3 regions of the Neobacillus sp. plas4 genome follow, and region 2 is predicted to be linked to each of the others. Evidence: riboswitches for the same ligand, from Rfam matches in the RefSeq annotation. Region 2 holds a riboswitch; each other region holds the start of a gene.
The links. A riboswitch is a leader RNA that binds a small molecule or an ion and turns the genes downstream of it on or off. The one in region 2 is predicted to bind cobalamin.
Positions count from the first base shown of each region.

Region 1: it holds a riboswitch for cobalamin, as region 2 does, so the genes downstream of both, cobT (nicotinate-nucleotide--dimethylbenzimidazole phosphoribosyltransferase) here and AC2TFD_RS18890 (ABC transporter substrate-binding protein) in region 2, are expected to answer to the same signal.
Region 3: it holds a riboswitch for cobalamin, as region 2 does, so the genes downstream of both, AC2TFD_RS11520 (ABC transporter substrate-binding protein) here and AC2TFD_RS18890 (ABC transporter substrate-binding protein) in region 2, are expected to answer to the same signal.

Region 1 is NZ_CM170152.1:2,663,369-2,669,519, reverse strand. Features, by position in the region: gene nagZ (beta-N-acetylhexosaminidase) at 1-381, opposite strand, end outside; gene AC2TFD_RS13255 (hypothetical protein) at 468-632, opposite strand; gene AC2TFD_RS13250 (hypothetical protein) at 798-1,049, opposite strand; gene AC2TFD_RS13245 (CarD family transcriptional regulator) at 1,715-2,191, opposite strand; gene AC2TFD_RS13240 (cold-shock protein) at 2,460-2,663, opposite strand; gene AC2TFD_RS13235 (hypothetical protein) at 3,100-3,420, opposite strand; cobalamin riboswitch at 4,056-4,232, shown strand; gene cobT (nicotinate-nucleotide--dimethylbenzimidazole phosphoribosyltransferase) at 4,328-5,377, shown strand; gene AC2TFD_RS13225 (dipeptidase) at 5,582-6,151, opposite strand, start outside.
Region 2 is NZ_CM170152.1:3,789,499-3,795,649, forward strand. Features, by position in the region: gene AC2TFD_RS18880 (ATP-binding cassette domain-containing protein) at 1-424, opposite strand, end outside; gene AC2TFD_RS18885 (FecCD family ABC transporter permease) at 421-1,443, opposite strand; gene AC2TFD_RS18890 (ABC transporter substrate-binding protein) at 1,454-2,440, opposite strand; cobalamin riboswitch at 2,630-2,832, opposite strand; gene AC2TFD_RS18895 (YitT family protein) at 2,982-3,788, opposite strand; T-box leader at 3,913-4,163, opposite strand; gene AC2TFD_RS18900 (NanQ anomerase/TabA/YiaL family protein) at 4,438-4,887, shown strand; partial or broken gene AC2TFD_RS18905 (catalase) at 5,052-6,151, opposite strand, start outside.
Region 3 is NZ_CM170152.1:2,314,616-2,320,766, forward strand. Features, by position in the region: gene ribE (riboflavin synthase) at 78-737, shown strand; gene ribB (3,4-dihydroxy-2-butanone-4-phosphate synthase) at 785-1,921, shown strand; gene ribH (6,7-dimethyl-8-ribityllumazine synthase) at 1,950-2,417, shown strand; cobalamin riboswitch at 2,490-2,680, shown strand; gene AC2TFD_RS11520 (ABC transporter substrate-binding protein) at 2,839-3,801, shown strand; gene AC2TFD_RS11525 (FecCD family ABC transporter permease) at 3,767-4,828, shown strand; gene AC2TFD_RS11530 (heme ABC transporter ATP-binding protein) at 4,832-6,151, shown strand, end outside.

The DNA of each region.
Region 1 (6,151 bases), 1.1 Mb from region 2:
CACAAAGCCGATTGTAGAATGATGACTTTCGTATTCCTCATACCTGCCTTTAGCAGTTTCCGAAATATGGTCTGATTTTCCCCACTCTTTGTTTACTTCCTTCCATTCTGTTTTACCGGAAACAAAGGGAATGTTCGGAACCTTACCTACCTTAGATAAGGTAAATGTTTCTTCTACTAATTTCTCAATTTTTGAATTCTGATCATTCTTTGAATCCACTGTATTATCAGATGGCTTAGTTATATTTGGGCTTTCTTTAACTGGTGTCTGTTCACGATTATTTTCTTTGATTGCATAATAAACTCCAATGATTAAGGCAAACATTAAAAGTAGAATCGTAAAAATACGTAGCTTATTTCGAGAAGCCCTTTTTCTTTTCATTTTCCAATTCCCCTTTCTACCTGTATCATTACACCGTAAAAACCCTGTTATTCCAAAAATGATACCACCTACTATGATATCAAACATCACATACTAATCCTTCCAATGATTGTATAGGATGACTGGATGATAAGCCAGTCTAGATTGCTTAGTTGGGGATCAAAATAGGCTGTTCCTGGAATGTCTAAATTAAATGCTTCCAATGACCGTTTAATAATTTGCTCCATTGTTCGATTGTTACTTTCCTCCATTTCGTTGTGTTATTCATCCTCTATATCGAAAAACTTTTTATATTAAAAGTTTTCTTTTAAGGATTCAATACTTGGATACAACATATGAAGAAGGTATCAAAGGAACCTTCAGATGGAATAGGATATACCCATCTAATTAGGATTACATTGCCTTATGAAAAAGTGTTATTGATGATGAAAAAGTAGAGACGCTTCAATATTTTTAGTCTCAGGTCCTTCTCGTAAAACTGATTTCGCATTATATTCTTTCTGATAAATTTCCGTTGCATGCATTACCACCCATGTTTCTAATGTCCCATATATAAACATTTTCGTTGCCTGATCTTTAATCTCTACTTCTTTCCCTTTTTCTATAATATTAGCTGCAGATACATTTCCAGGACTTCCTATATAAAAAAAACTACTCTTCTGTCCCAATTTCAAGGTACACGAAAAGTAGTTTAAATTTTAACCATGGGGACGGTTCTGGTGGCACATTTTGGAAATTTTCAAAAAAAGGTCACTGACACTCTTAAATTTCTTTTCAACTCTTTCGCATAAGGTACCTTAAGAATATCAAATTGTACGCGTTGGCCTTCATCAAATGATTTAAAGCCATCACCAGTAATCTTTACTATTGTTATTTAAATAAAATAAAAAATAGTTTCCATGTCTGGAAACATTTTTGTAGTTGACCATATGGTGTTACCAATTCGTTTTTTCTCTTTTACGTAAAGAAATAAACAATTACTATTCACTGTCTCAGATTGTTTTTTCTTCTAGAAATAATGACTTAAATAATATATTGTATACCTAAAACAATGAAAGCCCTACCTCTCTTTCATCCTTACGGCTCCTTGTCCGTGCCAGTGTGAATCAGGATTGCTAAAATCAAGTGACTATTTTATCGAGTTATTTGATGAAACTTCAAACGTTTGGTAAAAGAAATTTAAATAATAATAATAATGGATTAGATTGTAGAAATAACAAAAGAGGTTAATGATCTAAAGTGAGTTGGAGAAGTTGAATGTCTTTGAAATGATTTACTTTTAATAATAATTCAGGATATTTTCGAGAGATGTAATACATTATCTAAATTAACCTTAACAGAAACTTTTTATTTGATTTTCAGTAATCCCTTTAATTAATCCCAGTTCACTAATCAAAAATTCACGCGCGTTATCTAGCATTTTTTTTTCGCTTGAATTAAGTGCTTTTTCTTTCTTCATACGAATTAAATCACGTACAACTTCAGTACATTCTTGTATTTTACCCGTTTTTATTTTGTCCGTGTTCACTTTATACCTTTGTTTCCACGGCAGTAATCTATCTGATTCTCCATGATGAAAAATGTTTATGATGTGTTTTAATGCAATTATATCAGTAACAGGGCGTATATTTGAACTCAATATTTTACCCGTAGGAATCATGACTTGCATATTACCGATTAACATTTTTATGACATAATACTGTTGTTTTTCCCCTGAAATTTCCTTTTCTTCTATGGCTTTAATTATACCTACTCCGTGCATTGGATAAACAATGTTATCGCCAATTTGAAACAAATAATCCACCTCCATATATGGTAACATTCTTTACCTTAACATATATATTATTTTTTATCAAATTTTCAATTTTATCATAAATTTATTTTAAGTGTCAACTACTTTTTCTTTAGAAATCAGAAAAAACAATAGGAATCGTGTCGGATTACCAATAAAGGGAAGGTTGATTTTCCCGCTTTACTGTTTTCATGTTCCCTACTCCTTTACAAGTGGGGGTTCTTTGTTTCACAGAAAAAGAAAAGCAGACTCCCATAAAAGAGCCTGCCATCCCTGCTTTGTAAAATTATGCAGCTTTACGTACGTTTGAAGCTTGAGGTCCACGTTGGCCTTGCTCCACATCAAAAGTCACTGCTTGACCTTCTTCTAAAGTTTTGTAACCTTCGCCTTGAATCGCTGAGAAATGAACGAATACATCGTCTCCACCTTCACGTTCGATGAATCCGAAGCCTTTTTCGCCATTAAACCATTTAACATTACCTTTTTCCATTTGTATTGCCTCCTAGTGTGTAAACACACACAATGTAATACTATCCCTGCTCCCAGTGATCAACAAGATGAAAAGTAACAAATCCTTTACACCGAACAAAAATAATTCTTTTTAAACATAACATTTTTTGTAAGAAATGTAAAGATACAGAAAAAATTCATTGAGCTCACTATTTCTTTTTGAAAATCATTGCCGTATATTTTGTATCAGGATTCACTCCATATTCTGTGTGCATGCTTACAATCTAATAGTTACTAAAGAATCTCCTTAGAATCATAAGAAGTTTCTTCCATTTTCAATAACGTGTTATCTTCTTTTATAATAAAAATGCTGCCATTATGCATCAACCTGACCACCGTTCATATAGGATCTATTATAATTTTAAAAACGAATTAAACTTGCTTCGCAGTACAATTCAAAAAGCAGAGACCGCCATTTATTTAATAAATCCACTAAGGTATTGGTAAAGCTCTTCTAGTTCTTTTTCTTTTGCCACAATACAATTCGGATATTGTTTTATTTCTGCTACGCTTGTTAGTTTAAAATCGTTTGGAGTTGGCAGTCCTGAAGCACAAATCACCATATAATCGGCAAAGTAAATCAAGCCTGTTACAGCTGATATTTTAATGGTCATTTGGCCCATAGCTCTTCCCGCAAACAGCCCTTTCATGGCACTTTTCCCACCGGATCTTTCAATAACAATTTGATTTTCATCTACCATTACAACTGTTCCTGATTTTAAATCAAATGTTTTCATGTCTTATCGCCTCCACCTTAACTAGATACAATGCTTTATCCTCTACTTCGTTAATCAACTACTCAATCAATACTTCTACCGTTTGTTTGAAAAGAGAAAGGTCGGTTTTAGGTGTTAGAGGAATTATACGAATACTTCTCCCCCTTTCACTTCAATGTCCTGTATCTCATGATAATATCAATAGTTGTATTTTTACCACATCTGATTTTTCTATGTTTAAAAAATACAAGGATTATTCCATTATTTCAGATTCGGATTCTGACAAAATATATTCTGTATGATTATCAGTTCACAAACCTTCTAGCTTCATGTGTTCGTTAATTTCAGGAAGAGCTTCTTCCGAAAGCTGGTGACAAAGTGCTTCAATTATAATATCTTGATGATCCAGTTCTTTTGCAGAACGGTAGGCTTCTCTTAGAACTTGGACCGCAAAGTCTGATTTAATGTTTTCAACGATTTAAGCAGCATAAATAATGGTATTATCCTTCCTAAGATAGCTTCCTTTACCACCTCATCCGATTGGAAATTGGTTAACGTTACGGACAGTTCCTCTAACAAACTGTCATCCTCTTTAAGAAACCTTCCTCTTCCAATTGACTTAAGGAGAGGTCTTTGCTATTTTAAGTTTAAGTGAAAAATACATATAAGTAGTAGGTGCCCTTTGGGGAGAATAGGGAATGGAGTGAGAATCTTCAGCGGTCCCACCACTGTAATGGGGAGTTTCATTAGAAATGCCACTGGAGTTATCTCTGGGAAGGCCTGATGAAGTGACGATCCTAAGCCAGGAGACCTGCCTATCTGCTTTGACTCTTATAGATAATGGAAAAGTCTGTAGTTTATTTGTTAATCAAATAAACTACAGACTTTTTTTGTTGAATAGGGTCTTAAAAAGAAAGGAGAAGAAAAAATGAAATTATTACAACAAACGATTGAAAAAATTGAGGGATTGGATCAAGAAATGGTAGTAAAAGCAAGGGCCAGAGTGGACAGTCTTATTAAGCCTCCTAAAAGCTTGGGAAAGTTAGAATCCCTTGCTATACAATTAGCGGGGATTACAGGAAAGCTCTATCCTGAGATTGATCAGAAAGCGGTTATTGTGATGGCGGGCGATCATGGAGTTTATGAAGAAGGGGTAACAAGTAATCCACAGGAGGTAACTTTTGCACAAACGTTGAATTTTGCAAAAGGATTAACGGGAGTATGTGTGATAGGGAAAGTTACTGGAGCTAAGATTGTTGCAGTAGATGTTGGAATAAAGGGAGAGATCCCAAGTGACGCAGGTGTCATTATTAAAAAAATAAAGAATGGTACAGACAATATGGCAAAGGGTCCTGCTATGACGAGGGAGGAAGCGATAAAATCCATAGAGGTTGGGATAGAAATTGCTCATGAAGAAATAAAAAAAGGAGTCAATTTACTTGGTACAGGTGAGATGGGGATTTGCAACACAACTCCTAGTACAGCGATCTTGTCCGTTTTAAAAAATTGTGATCCTATAGAGATTACTGGAAGAGGGGCTGGGTTAGGTACAGGAGGAATCGAACATAAAGCAGCTGTAATTAGGAAAGCGATTGAGATCAACAAGCCAGATTGTAAGGATGGAATCGATGTTTTAGCCAAAATTGGTGGACTAGAAATAGGTGGAATGGCAGGTGTTATGCTTGCGGCTGCAGCTAATAGAATTCCAGTTGTAATCGATGGCTATATTTCAACCATATCTGCTTTAATTGCTGCAAGGATTGAACCGAAAGCGAAGGAATATTTCATCACCTCCCATGCCTCTCTAGAACCAGGTGGAAAAATAGCGAGTGATCTGCTAGGAATCGAACCAATGTTACACATGGATATGTGCTTAGGAGAAGGTTCCGGTGCTGCTTTGGCTTTCCCTATTATAGAAGCAGCCTGCTCTATGATGAAAAATATGCCAACCTTTGTGGACGTAGGAATGGAAATATAATAGTGTAGGATTTAGAAGTAACTGGGACAGTGGGATCTGTCCTCCATCCCTTCAAGTTATTGTTAAATTTATTTATAAGTTGGTCCTTTTACCCGCTCCTCCCAGAGAAAAAAGTTCCAGTACCAACCAAAAATTTGGAAGGAGACTGGCACTTTTATCGGCAAAAAAGAGGGATGTTATGCGATCCCTCCCTTGCCTATCTATTCAGATTAAATCTAAAAAGGAACAAATCGTTAAAATCCCTTTATCAAAGTTTTCTAAGTTAAAATGTTCATTCGGTGCATGGAGATTTTCATCTGGCAAGCCGAATCCCATTAAGATAACTGGAGAATTTAGGGTATGGTTGAAATCCGATACAATCGGAATCGAACCCCCTTCTCTTTTATAAACAGGTGTTTTCCCATAAACCTTTTCATAGGCCTCAGCAGCTTTTTGAATCATCGGATCATCGATTGGGGTTAAGAATGGATTTCCTGTATCTTGAAGTGTCACTTTTACTGTGCAGCCTTTTGGTGCGTGTTCTTCCAAATGCTTTTTGATTAAGCCCTGGATCTTTTCTGGATTTTGATTATTGACTAGACGGCAGGTGATTTTGGCATGTGCCTCGTTCGGAATGACGGTTTTTGTACCTTCCCCCTGAAATCCACCCCATATGCCGTTTAATTCTAATGTTGGCCGCGAACTAACTTTCTCTGGATATGGGTAATTATTTTCCCCACCAGTTAATTCTGCTAAACCTAATTGTTTTTTTAGCTTTTCTTCATCAAAGCCCAG
Region 2 (6,151 bases):
CACCGCTAATCCGCCGAAATTGAGTATTGCGAAAGTCGCTAATTTGGGTTACTTCCATTACCTCCTCAATGACTTTCCGGTCTTCTTTCGAAAGCTGCTTAAAAATTCCCTTTTGATGTGGATAGCGGCCAAGACTAATGATTTCCTCAACCGTATAATCGAAGGATACTTGAACTTCCTGTGTTAAAACCGCCATTTTTCTGGCTTTCTCTAGTTTTGAGAGAGAAGAAATTTCTTTACCACAGATTGATACTTTCCCGCTAATCGTCGGTAACTGCCCTGTAATGAGTTTAAAAAGGGTTGTTTTCCCACTCCCATTCGGACCAAGAAGAGCAAAAAATTCTCCTTTTTCAATTTCTAAATTTATACCATTAATAACGGGGGAATTGAAGTATCCTCCTACCAAGTTTTGAACGTTGATCATCTTCTAATCCCCCTCCCAAGTCTTTCTCGAATCAATAAAAAGGCAAATACAGGTGCACCAATGAGGGCAGTGATAACGCCAATTGGCAGCTCTTTAGGAGCAATGATGGTTCTAGCCATTAAATCAGCTAATATGAGAAAAGCTCCGCCTATTATCAAGGAAAGCGGAAGGACATGTCGATGATTTGGGCCCGTAACTAGTCGTACTAGGTGTGGAATAACAAGTCCAACAAATCCAATTGACCCTGAAACAGCTACTGCTGCACCTGTTAATAACGACGCACCAATTAGAACGAATGTCTTTCCCTTTTTAACATCCACCCCAATATGATCTGCTGCTTCCTCACCTAGTGCCAGGGCATTTAATTCACGGTAGTGATAGAATAATATAAAAGAACCTATTAGCATAAATGGGAGAATAAGTTGAACATGACTCCACCCTCTCATTCCCACACTGCCATATAACCAGTAGATAATTTGTGTCATGGAGTCTCTATCACTTAATGAAATAATGAGAGAGACAATTGCACCAATAAAGGCACTTACAATGATTCCCGCCAATATGATCGTTTCAATCGCAAGACTTTTACTGCTTAAGTGAACGAGTCCAAATACAACGAGTAAAGAGATTAATCCAAATAAAATGGCGACAAACGGAAGCGTAAAACTGCCTAAACCAACAATCGTAAATTGAAAAAATAAAACCAATACGGCACCTAAAGAGGCACCAGATGATACTCCTATGGTATAGGGGTCTGCTAAAGGATTGCGTAATAGCCCTTGAAAAGCAGCACCCGCTAATGCCAGAGACGCACCTATACAAAAACCAAGAAGAACTCGTGGCAGTCGGATATTCCAAATGATCATTTCTTCATTTTTTGGTACCATCTCAAGCCAACCTATGTTAAACGTTTTTTCCAGAATTATATGTAAAATGACAGGGACTGGAACTGCGACACTACTATAAAATAAGCCAAGAAGGCTTGTACCAAGTAAAAGCCCTCCGCTAATCAAATACATCCAACCTATTTTATTTCTTAAATATTTCCGGATAGATAAATTCCGCAAGTGTCTCGACTCCTTCAATTAAACGAGGCCCGGGTCTTGTAACCGTATCACTATCTACGTCAAATACGTTTTTATTTTTTATAGCCGGCACTTCTGTCCATCCTTCACGACTTAGCACCCCTGCTGTTGGATTATCTACATAGTAGCCATAAGTGGTAATAATCACATCAGGGTTTAATTTTACTATTTCTTCTTCCGTCATCTTTACCCAGCCATCTTGATTTTCTGCGGCATTAGTGGCTTGAATGGTCTCAAGCATTTCATGCATAAAGGTATTTTGTCCTGTTGTAAAAATATCTGGAGCCGGTGAAACTTCAACCCAAACTTTCTTTTTATCTTTGATCGCTGCTGCTTTGTCTTTGATTGCTTGAAGACGCTCTTTCATATCTGTAACGATTTCATCTGCTTCCGTCTTACTTCCGGTTGCCGTACCAATCATTTCAATTTTGCTATATACGTCCTCAAAAGATACCGCACTTCCAACAACCACCACGTCAATACCAGCTTCCTCAAACTGTTTTAAGGTTTCTGGATGCGTTTTATAATGATAATCCGTAACAAGTGCAATGTCTGGAAGGAGTGTCAGAACCAGCTCTGAATTGATATCCTGTGCTCCAACCTTTTCTATTTTTTCTACCTCTGGGGGATAGTTATCATAATCGGATACTCCGATTATTTTATCGCCTAACCCAAGTGCAAACGCTATTTCAGTATTACTTGTCTGAATTGAAACGATTGTTTTAGGTTCCTCTTCTATCGTTACTTCTCGATTCGCATCATCCGTGAGGGTGATAGGGAATTGTTCTCCACTTTCCTTCTCCACTTCTTCCGTTTTAGCAGCCGCATCTTCTTTCGTCTTTTGTCCTTCCGTGCCACAGCCTGCTATGATACCCATGCTTAACAGCAGAACTACAAGGAAAAGACCCCATTTTTTTCCGATCAGTTTCATCATTTTTTTCCCCCTTCTATTTTTGAACACAAAAAAACGCTGTTCCGGAGGAAAGCGTTAAAGTAAAAAGGCAGTTTGTTTTATACTACTAAGTCTTGTGGACTGTATGTAACTTGCAATCTTCATAATAAATAAAAAATTATTTACATAATCGATTACCTGCACTTTAAACATTCCTTTCCTCGAGGAAGCTTAAAAACATAATAGGCAGGTCTCCTGACTTGCGAATCACCGTTGGTTATCCCTTCCCATGTTATAAACACAGTGGATTTTTATAACCTTCCTTCTCGCTTACAGTGGCGGGACCGTGTTGGACTTTAACCAACTTCCCTCTTAGTCTCAAATGAATCTCACTTTAGATTATTTAAGAAACCTATTTGTCTCGTATTCATTTTTTTGCTATAAAGGTCATTATAGTAGAGTATTCCACCTTTGTAAACTATTTCAACTGTTCTATCTAATATTATACGTACTCACCTCGCACAATCGTGTGAACCTTCGGCGATTTAAAGCTTTAACTCGCCGGAGGTCTGACCCGAATCTAATTTTTTGCGAATTCTCCATCGACTTCTACCGTTTCAAATATATTAATAAAGGCTTTTTCATCATGGCTGCGGACAATTTTTTTAACTTGCAGCATTTCGTAGCGTGTAACCACAATCATTAATATTTGTTTTGTCTCCTTTGTATAGCCGCCATAACCTTCTGTAATGGTGATACCTCGATAGATTGATTCTAGTAATTCCTTTCGTATTAACTCCCCTTTTGTCGTAACAATCTGCATCGTTAATTTGATGTGATTCGTGTGAATAGTATCAATCATTTTACCAGTCAAAAAAATCGACAATAGCGTATATAGTGCAATATTCCAATCGAAAGCAGCACCAGAAATAAGGACAATGACGCCATTCATGCCCGTCAGGAGAAGACCCACACTAACATTACTAGTGCGTGAAATGATAATCGCAATGATATCCAATCCGCCAGAGGTGCCTGAATATTTCAAAATCACGCCAATCCCAATGCCGCCGATGATTCCTCCGAAAATTGCCGACAGCAAGATATTGTCTGTTACAGGAACGACTGGCAAAAGAGATAAGAAAACGGAAAGTGATACAACACAAATCAATGTATTAACCGTAATCAACTTACCAAGCTTAAAGTATCCCAATATAAGTATAGGCAGATTGAGCAATAGATTCATTAAACCTATATCAAATGGAGTGATTAACCCAATCAAAATGGCAATACCACTTATTCCACTACTTAAAATCCCGTATGGAACCAGAAAGAAATTAAAGCCAAAAGCAACAATTAACGATCCAACGACAACAATTATATTTTTCATACTTCATGAAACCTCGTTTCTAAAAAAAGTAACTTGGGACATAAACAGATCTGATTTACGAGAATAATCGATTGAAATAACTGATGGGCATTACTATTTTTTGTATAAAAAAACTCGCCCCTAAAATAGGGACGAGTTATTACTCGCGTTACCACCCTTATTCCGCAAGTTTCGCAAAATGAAACAATCCGGCTCTCAGTCAACGTACCATCATACGTGTTCCATTGTAACGGTGGAAATTCGTCAAAGCTTACCTAGTTCAGCTTTGCACCTCGGAGATGATTTTCAGAGAAGTTGTGTTCATCGACTTTCAGCATGCGCCGACTCTCTGGGGAACATAATTCTTTTCTTACTCGTTCTCGTCACTGATTTATATTATTAAGAGTAATCTACCAGAAGGCAAATAAAGTTGTCAATATACTTTCCCAATATATCAATATTTTGAATAGTATGGATTGAATTCCCAATTTCCTCTATTTCAGTTCAAAATATTTGTTTTACATATATTTAAAAAGTGTATATACTCAAACTAACTGCATAGTGGTACAACGGTTTCACTATATGGGTAATTATGTGAATAACGCTCGTTTCATATTAACACTAAGTTTTTCTAAACAAATTCTAAAAATTGAAAGTTTGAGGGATTACAATGATCATAGATAAGCTAGCGAATGCAAAATTTTATTATGGTATTCATCCGAGAATGCAAAAAGGACTAGAGTATCTGATTGAACATGATTTGAATTCATTCGCACCAGGTAAATACGAAATAGATGGATTAAATTTGTTTATTATTATAGAAGAATACGAGACGAGACCAAAAGAACAAGGACGTTGGGAATCCCATCTAAAATACGCAGATATTCAATACATGATAAGCGGTCAGGAAAGAATGGGATATTCAACGATTGAAGGAATGAACGAAATCGAGCGGCATGAAGAAAAAGACCATTATTATTATGAAGGAACTGGCGATCTAATGCTTGTGAACCAAGGATCATTTGCCATCTTTTTACCGGAAGAAGTCCATAGTCCTGAAATTTATGACCGTACACCACAATCTATTAAAAAAGCCGTTGTCAAGGTGCTGTTAGATTAAAGATTATGCTTGACGACAAAAGACCGAACTCACTAAAAGTTCGGTCTTTTGATTTTAATATGGATCTGCTTCATGTCCCATTTGTTTTGCCTTTTGTGTCGTCTCATCTGCTTCAGCTGTGCTTGTATGTGTAGTATCCTTTCTCATTTCCATCGCTTTTGCTACACCATCTTTGACTCGTTTTCCATAATCCTCGTCGGCATTCGTAAAATACTCAATCATTTTATCCTGAATTTCTGGCCTGCAAACTTTCAGTGCATCGACAAGATTACTGATGAGCTCATCTCTTTCCCAGTCCTCGAAGCTCCGATACGTTTCACCGGCCTGCCCAAAATCGTTTGGACGATCAATTTTTTCGCGGACCAATTTGTCATTATAGTGTGGCTCATGGACTTTTCCTATTTGTTCAGCTTCCTTTAACCCACCGATAACGGAAGGCTCATAATTTACGTGTGGATTTTGATCAGATCCTACATCCACTTGATAGGACATTTGTCCCCCTCGCTGATTGGTGGCCACACGCTTTTTAGGTGCATTAATCGGAAGCTGTAAATAGTTTGTGCCCACCCGATGTCGCTGTGTATCGGAATAGGAAAAAGTTCTGCCTTGTAACATTTTATCATCAGAAAAATCCAATCCATCGACTAATACTCCTGTACCGAATGCAGCCTGCTCCACTTCATTAAAATAATTTTCTGGATTCTTGTTTAAAACCATTTTTCCTACCTTTAAGAATGGATATTGATCAGTCGGCCATAATTTGGTATCGTCCAATGGATCAAAATCCAGCTCAGGATGGTAATCATCGCTCATGATTTGAACACAAAGCTCCCACTCAGGATAATCACCATTCTTAATAGCCTCATACAAATCTTGTGTAGCATGGCTTACATTTTTACCTTGTATCTCATCTGCCTCCTTTTGAGAAAGGTTCTTAATACCTTGTTTCAAGGGTTCCCAATGGTACTTAATTAGCACAGCCTCTCCATCTTTGTTAACCCATTTGTATGTATTGACACCTGATCCCTGCATTTGGCGATAATTTGCAGGAATTCCCCAAGGAGAAAAAAGAAATGTCACCATATGTGTCGCTTCTGGTGTACCAGAAAGAAAATCAAACATTCGTTCAGGATTACTTAAATTGGAAACCGGATCCGGCTTAAATGCATGAATCATGTCAGGGAATTTCATCGGGTCTCGGATAAAGAATATTTTCAGATTATTTCCGACAAGATCCCAGTTTCCATCCTCCGTATAAAATTTC
Region 3 (6,151 bases), 1.5 Mb from region 2:
GTCCTTTTATTTTAACTATAAATCGGTATGAAAGATTTTTGCCATCATTGCAAATATTAGGAAGGGAGGTAAAAACTATGTTTACCGGTATTATTGAAGAATTAGGAATGGTAGCCAATATCCAACGAACAGGAACATCTTTTGTACTAACAATTGAGGCAAAAAAAATATTAGAAGATGTCCACCTTGGTGACAGCATAGCTGTTAATGGCGTGTGTTTAACGGTCACTAGCTTCTCTAACAAGCAGTTTACTGTAGATGTTATGCCTGAAACGGTAAAAGCATCCAGCTTAAACGCACTAAAGCGGGGATCCAAAGTGAATCTTGAACGGGCAATGGCAGCTGGGGGAAGGTTTGGAGGTCACTTTGTTTCTGGTCATATTGATGGAACTGGAGTGATCAAGAGTAAAAAGCAACTCGAAAATGCCATTTATTATGAAATTGAAGCCCCGTCTGACATACTCAGGTATATTATCGTTAGGGGGTCCATTACTGTAGATGGTACAAGCCTGACTGTATTTGGAGTAAGTGATGATACCTTTACTTTATCCCTTATTCCCCACACCTTATCAGAAAGTATTATCGGTCTAAAAGATTCCGGTGATATTGTCAATTTAGAATGCGATATGATTGGCAAGTATGTAGGTCATTTCTTATCGGCAGGTTCTGGTAACGTGAACAAAAAGAGTCCCTCAGGTATTAGTGCGCAATTCCTGGAAGAACATGGATTTTTTTAAATACATAGTCAACAGCTCATATTTTTAAATTGAAAGGGGAGAAAGACTTGTTTGATCTTATAGAAGATGCGTTAGAGGATTTAAAAAACGGCAAGGTCATCATCGTTTGTGATGACGAGGACAGAGAAAACGAAGGTGATTTTATCTCCTTGGCTGAAAAAACTACTCCAGCAGTAATTAATTTAATGGCAACACACGGCCGAGGCTTAATCTGTGTACCTGTTGATGAGGAGTTAGCACGGAAATTAGAATTATTTCCTATGGTTTCAAACAATACAGATGCACATGGTACTGCCTTTACCGTTAGTATTGACCATAAATCATCGACTACGGGAATATCAGCCTTTGAGCGTTCTACTACCATTTTACGCATGCTTGACGCAGAGGCAAAGCCCTCAGACTTTATGAGACCTGGTCATATTTTCCCGTTAATTGCGAAAAAAGGTGGAGTCTTGAGAAGAACAGGACACACTGAGGCTGCAGTGGATTTGGCCAAATTATGCGGATCTCAGCCTGCGGGAGTCATCTGTGAAATTATGAATGAAGATGGAACCATGGCTCGTGTTCCTCAATTAAGAAAAATTGCCGATGATCTAAAAGTTAAAATGATTACCATTAAAGACTTGATTGAATATCGCAATAATAAAGAACAGCTGGTCAACCGCGAAATTGAAATAAATTTACCAACAGAATTTGGTGATTTTAAGGCTGTTGGTTATTCAAATGTGATCGATGGAAAAGAACATCTTGCTTTAGTAAAGGGAGAATTAAATCCTGATGCCCCTATTCTAATACGCGTTCATTCAGAATGTTTAACTGGGGATGTTTTTGGTTCATTCCGCTGTAATTGCCAATCAGAGTTACATGCTGCCTTAAGCCAAATTGAACAAGAAGGCAATGGAGTCCTTCTTTATATGCGTCAGGATAGCGGCTTAGTAAATAAATTGCGGACATACAAGCTCCAAGAAGAGAGTCAGGATGCTGCCCTAGGCAATGGAAATGAAGATGTTTTACGTGAATTTGGTATTGGCGCTCAGATATTAAGGGATTTAGGGGTTAGAAAAATGAAATTATTAACCAATAATCCAAAGAAAATAAAAGGAATAATGGGATACGATCTTGAAGTGGTAGAAACTGTTCCTTTGCAAATGGAAATACAAAAGGAAAATGTTAATCTAAAATAAACTACAAGAATAATCGGAGGTAAAAAAAATGAAAAATATTTATGAAGGTAATTTAGTAGGTTCTGGTTTAAAGATAGGAATCGTAGTTGGGCGTTTTAATGAGTTTATTACGAGTAAATTACTTAGCGGTGCACAGGATGCTCTAAAAAGACATGGGGTAAGCGAAACAGACGTGGACATCGCTTGGGTGCCAGGTGCATTTGAAATTCCATTAATTGCTCAAAAAATGGCTAATAGCAAAAAATATGACGCGGTTATTACATTAGGGACGGTAATTCGTGGTTCCACACCACATTTTGATTTTGTTTGCAGTGAAGTGGCCAAGGGTGTTTCTAAAATTACCCTAAGCAGCGGTATTCCTGTTGTTTTTGGTGTTTTAACAACGGATTCCATCGAGCAGGCTATTGAGCGTGCTGGAACGAAAGCGGGGAATAAAGGCTGGGATTCTGCAACTGGAGCCATTGAAATGGCAAACTTATGCAGAAGCTTTGAATAATAAATTTTATGAAGAATTTTGTAATAAAAAGATTCCATTTATTCCGCTTTCCTATATAATTGGTTTATCATAATAAAATATTATTGAATAGGTGCTGAAATTCTATCAAGAATTTTTAGCTTAAAAGGGAAGTTTGGTTAAAAGCCAACGCGGTCCCGCCACTGTAAATGGGAGCAACCTGCAAATTGTCACTGTCAGATGATGGGAAGACGCAGGAAGCAATGACCATGAGCCAGGAAACCTGCCTAATTCTTGTGCGCCAAAGACACCTACGAGGATAGGGGTGTGGACGACTAGAATCATTTTACATTTTGTATGGATCTATTCAAACCAACATCTCTACGCTGCCGTAGAGATGTTTTTTTATAAATTTTTGGCTGCATATTTCATATGATGAGATTACTACATAGGAGGAAACACAATGAAAAAATTATCTACACTTCTTTTTCTGCTAATGTTAACAATAGGAGTATTAGCAGCCTGTGGGGAACAAAAAGAACAGGTGAAAGAACAGAACATTGGGAATACTAGTAAAACTGCGGAAACTGCTTTTCCGGTTACTATAAAAGACGCATTAGATGATGAAGTAACCATTAATCAAAAGCCGGATAAAATTGTATCATTAATCCCAAGTAATACAGAGATTGCTTTTGCCATAGGACTTGGAGAAGAAATTGTTGGAGTCTCCAATTTTGATAATTATCCTGAAGAAGTTACGGCCAAAGAGAAAATTGGCGACCTGACTGTAAATATTGAAAAGATTATTTCATTACAGCCCAATTTAGTGTTAGCCCACGCGTCAACTGCCCATAACATAACAGAAGGACTTCAACAGTTAAGAGATTCTGGAATAACTGTCTTAGTTGTGAATGATGCACAAACTTTTGATGGAGTTTATGATTCCATTGCCATGATAGGGAAAGCTACTGGTGCAACAAAAGAAGCGGACAGCCTAATAAAAGATATGCAAGCTAAATTGGCTGAAATAAAAGACAAAGCTGCAAAAATAACAGAAAAGAAAAAGGTACTAGTTGAGGTTTCACCTGCACCGGATCTTTTTACTACAGGGAAAAACACTTTTATGGATGACATGATCGGTCTAATCAATGCCGAGAATATTGCAAACGATCAAGAAGGCTGGATTAAAATAGATGAAGAAGCGATGATTACACGGAACCCAGATGTAATCATTACTACTTACGGATTTTATGATGATAAAGCTGTGGAAACTGTCTTAGAGAGAGCAGGATGGGAAAATGTGAATGCGATTAAAAACAAGCAAGTTATTGATGTCGATTCTGATCGCGTAACACGTTCAGGTCCAAGGATTGTAGAAGGAGTAGAGGAACTTGCAAAAGCTGTCTATCCAGAAGTTTTTAAATAATAAGTTCATAGCTTATCTGGCAGCAGGAAGCTTCCTCGTTCTTTCATTATTATTAGGAATATCAATAGGAACCGTTTCGGTTCCTATCTTTACTATTCTTCAAATTATTGCCGCAAAATTAGTTGGAATTATTTCACTTGATCAAATCGATCCTATGTTCTCAAGTATCGTCTGGAATATTCGTTTACCACGGGTTATACTAGCTGGAATCGTAGGGGCATCTCTAGCAATTGCAGGAGCAGCTTTTCAAGGTCTACTAAGGAATCCATTAGCAGATCCCTATACGTTAGGAGTATCTTCTGGAGCCTCGGTCGGAGCTGTGTTGACTTTGTTTTTTCAACTTTCCATTCCATTTGCGGGTTCATTTACACTGCCATTATTAAGTATTCTATTTTCATTTCTTACCATTTTTTTTGTACTTGCTTTTGCCCGAAAAATTGAACGTTCCATGAGGGTTGAAACCATTATTTTAACAGGCATTATATTTAGTTCTTTTCTTGGTGCAATCATTTCGCTCATGATTGCATTAACAGGTGATGAGTTAAGACAAATTATTGGCTGGCTTTTGGGAAGTGTCTCCATGAGAGGCTGGGAATACATAAAGATTATTTTGCCATTTTTTATTTTAGGATCGGCGATACTTATTTTTAATGTTAAGGAATTAAATGCGATGTCCTTTGGGGAAGAACGTGCACAGCATTTAGGTGTAAATGTTCAAAAAAGAAAACTGATGATCTTGACTGCGGGATCCATTTTAACAGGAGCTGCTGTTGCGGTTTCAGGCACAATTGGTTTTGTTGGCCTGGTAATTCCGCATTTATCGAGATTATTATGGGGACCGGATCATAGGCATTTACTCCCTTTATCGATTATAACAGGCAGTGGATTTTTAATCTTGGCAGATCTCATTTCGAGAACGATTATCTCTCCTGTCGAGTTACCAATTGGGGTCATTACTGCATTAGTTGGTACTCCAGTTTTTGCATTAATCCTTTTGCAAAGAAGAAGGAAGGAAAGAAGTGAATAAAGCATGCTAAACGTTCAACAGGTTTCTGGTGGATATTCGAATGAAGCAGTAGTGAAGGAAATTTCCTTTGAAGTCCAAGCAGGAGAGTTATTTGGGATAGTGGGGCCGAATGGAAGCGGAAAGACCACTCTTTTAAAAATGATCAGCGGTATCCTGCCAATTACCAAAGGTAACATTTATATTATGGAAAAAAAGATACAGGATTATAGTACCAAACAGCTGGCACAAATTGTTGCGGTTTTATCTCAGCATTCGTCGCAATCATTCTCATATACAGTAAAAGAAACGGTTTCTCTTGGTCGATACGCACACCAAAAGGGCTGGTTTCAAACATGGGAAGATTCAGACGAGGAAGTCGTTCAAAAAGTGATGAAGCAGACAGGGATATCAGCTTTTCAAAATAAAAATATTCAGCAATTATCTGGGGGAGAAAAACAACGGGTTTTTCTGGCTCAGGCGCTTGCACAAGAACCTAAAATTTTATTGCTGGATGAACCTACAAATCATTTGGATTTGTCTTATCAAAAGGAATTGCTAGATTTACTCAAATATTGGACCACAGAAAGTGGTTTGACAGTCCTATCTATCTTTCATGATTTAAATCTCGCAGGCTTATATTGTGACAGAATCCTATTGCTCGAAAACGGAAACATCCATATCAATCATATCCCGAACGAGGTTCTAAGGGAAGAAAGAATACGCGAGGTATATCATACAGAAATTCAGAAGCAACCACATCCTAAAGTAGCTGCACCACAATTAATGTTATTGCCTGCGTACAAAACGGAAATGGAAAGTGTTCAAATAAATGAAGAAATGCTGGAAAAATCCCATGAGCTTATCCAGCTAAAGGCCACTGTTCCGTTACGGACCATGTCATCGGGAGTGATTGGTTCAGGAACTGGCTGGCATCATACATTTGTTAATCGACATGTTGATAAGGACTACAATTGCAGCGATCATCGCCAAGAAATGGCCGACTTTCTAAAATCAAATGGGTTTGAACCATCTGAAACCGTAGGAATGATGACGGCAGTGATCCTTGATGATGTAATCTACAAATTTTTTGAACAGGACGGATTTTCATTATTCGTAGTCATCACGGCAGGAGTAGGAAACGCTGTGGATGCCTCAAAAAGTGATCAACATTCCTACAGGAGTGTGCCTGGCACCATTAATACATGGATATTCATTAACGGTGAATTAACAGAAGAGGCATTTATTCAAAGTATTATGACCGCTACAGAAGCAAAAACAAAGGCGCTTCACGATTTAGAAGTAATGGACCGGGTGACAGGCACCATTGCTAGTGGTACTTCAACG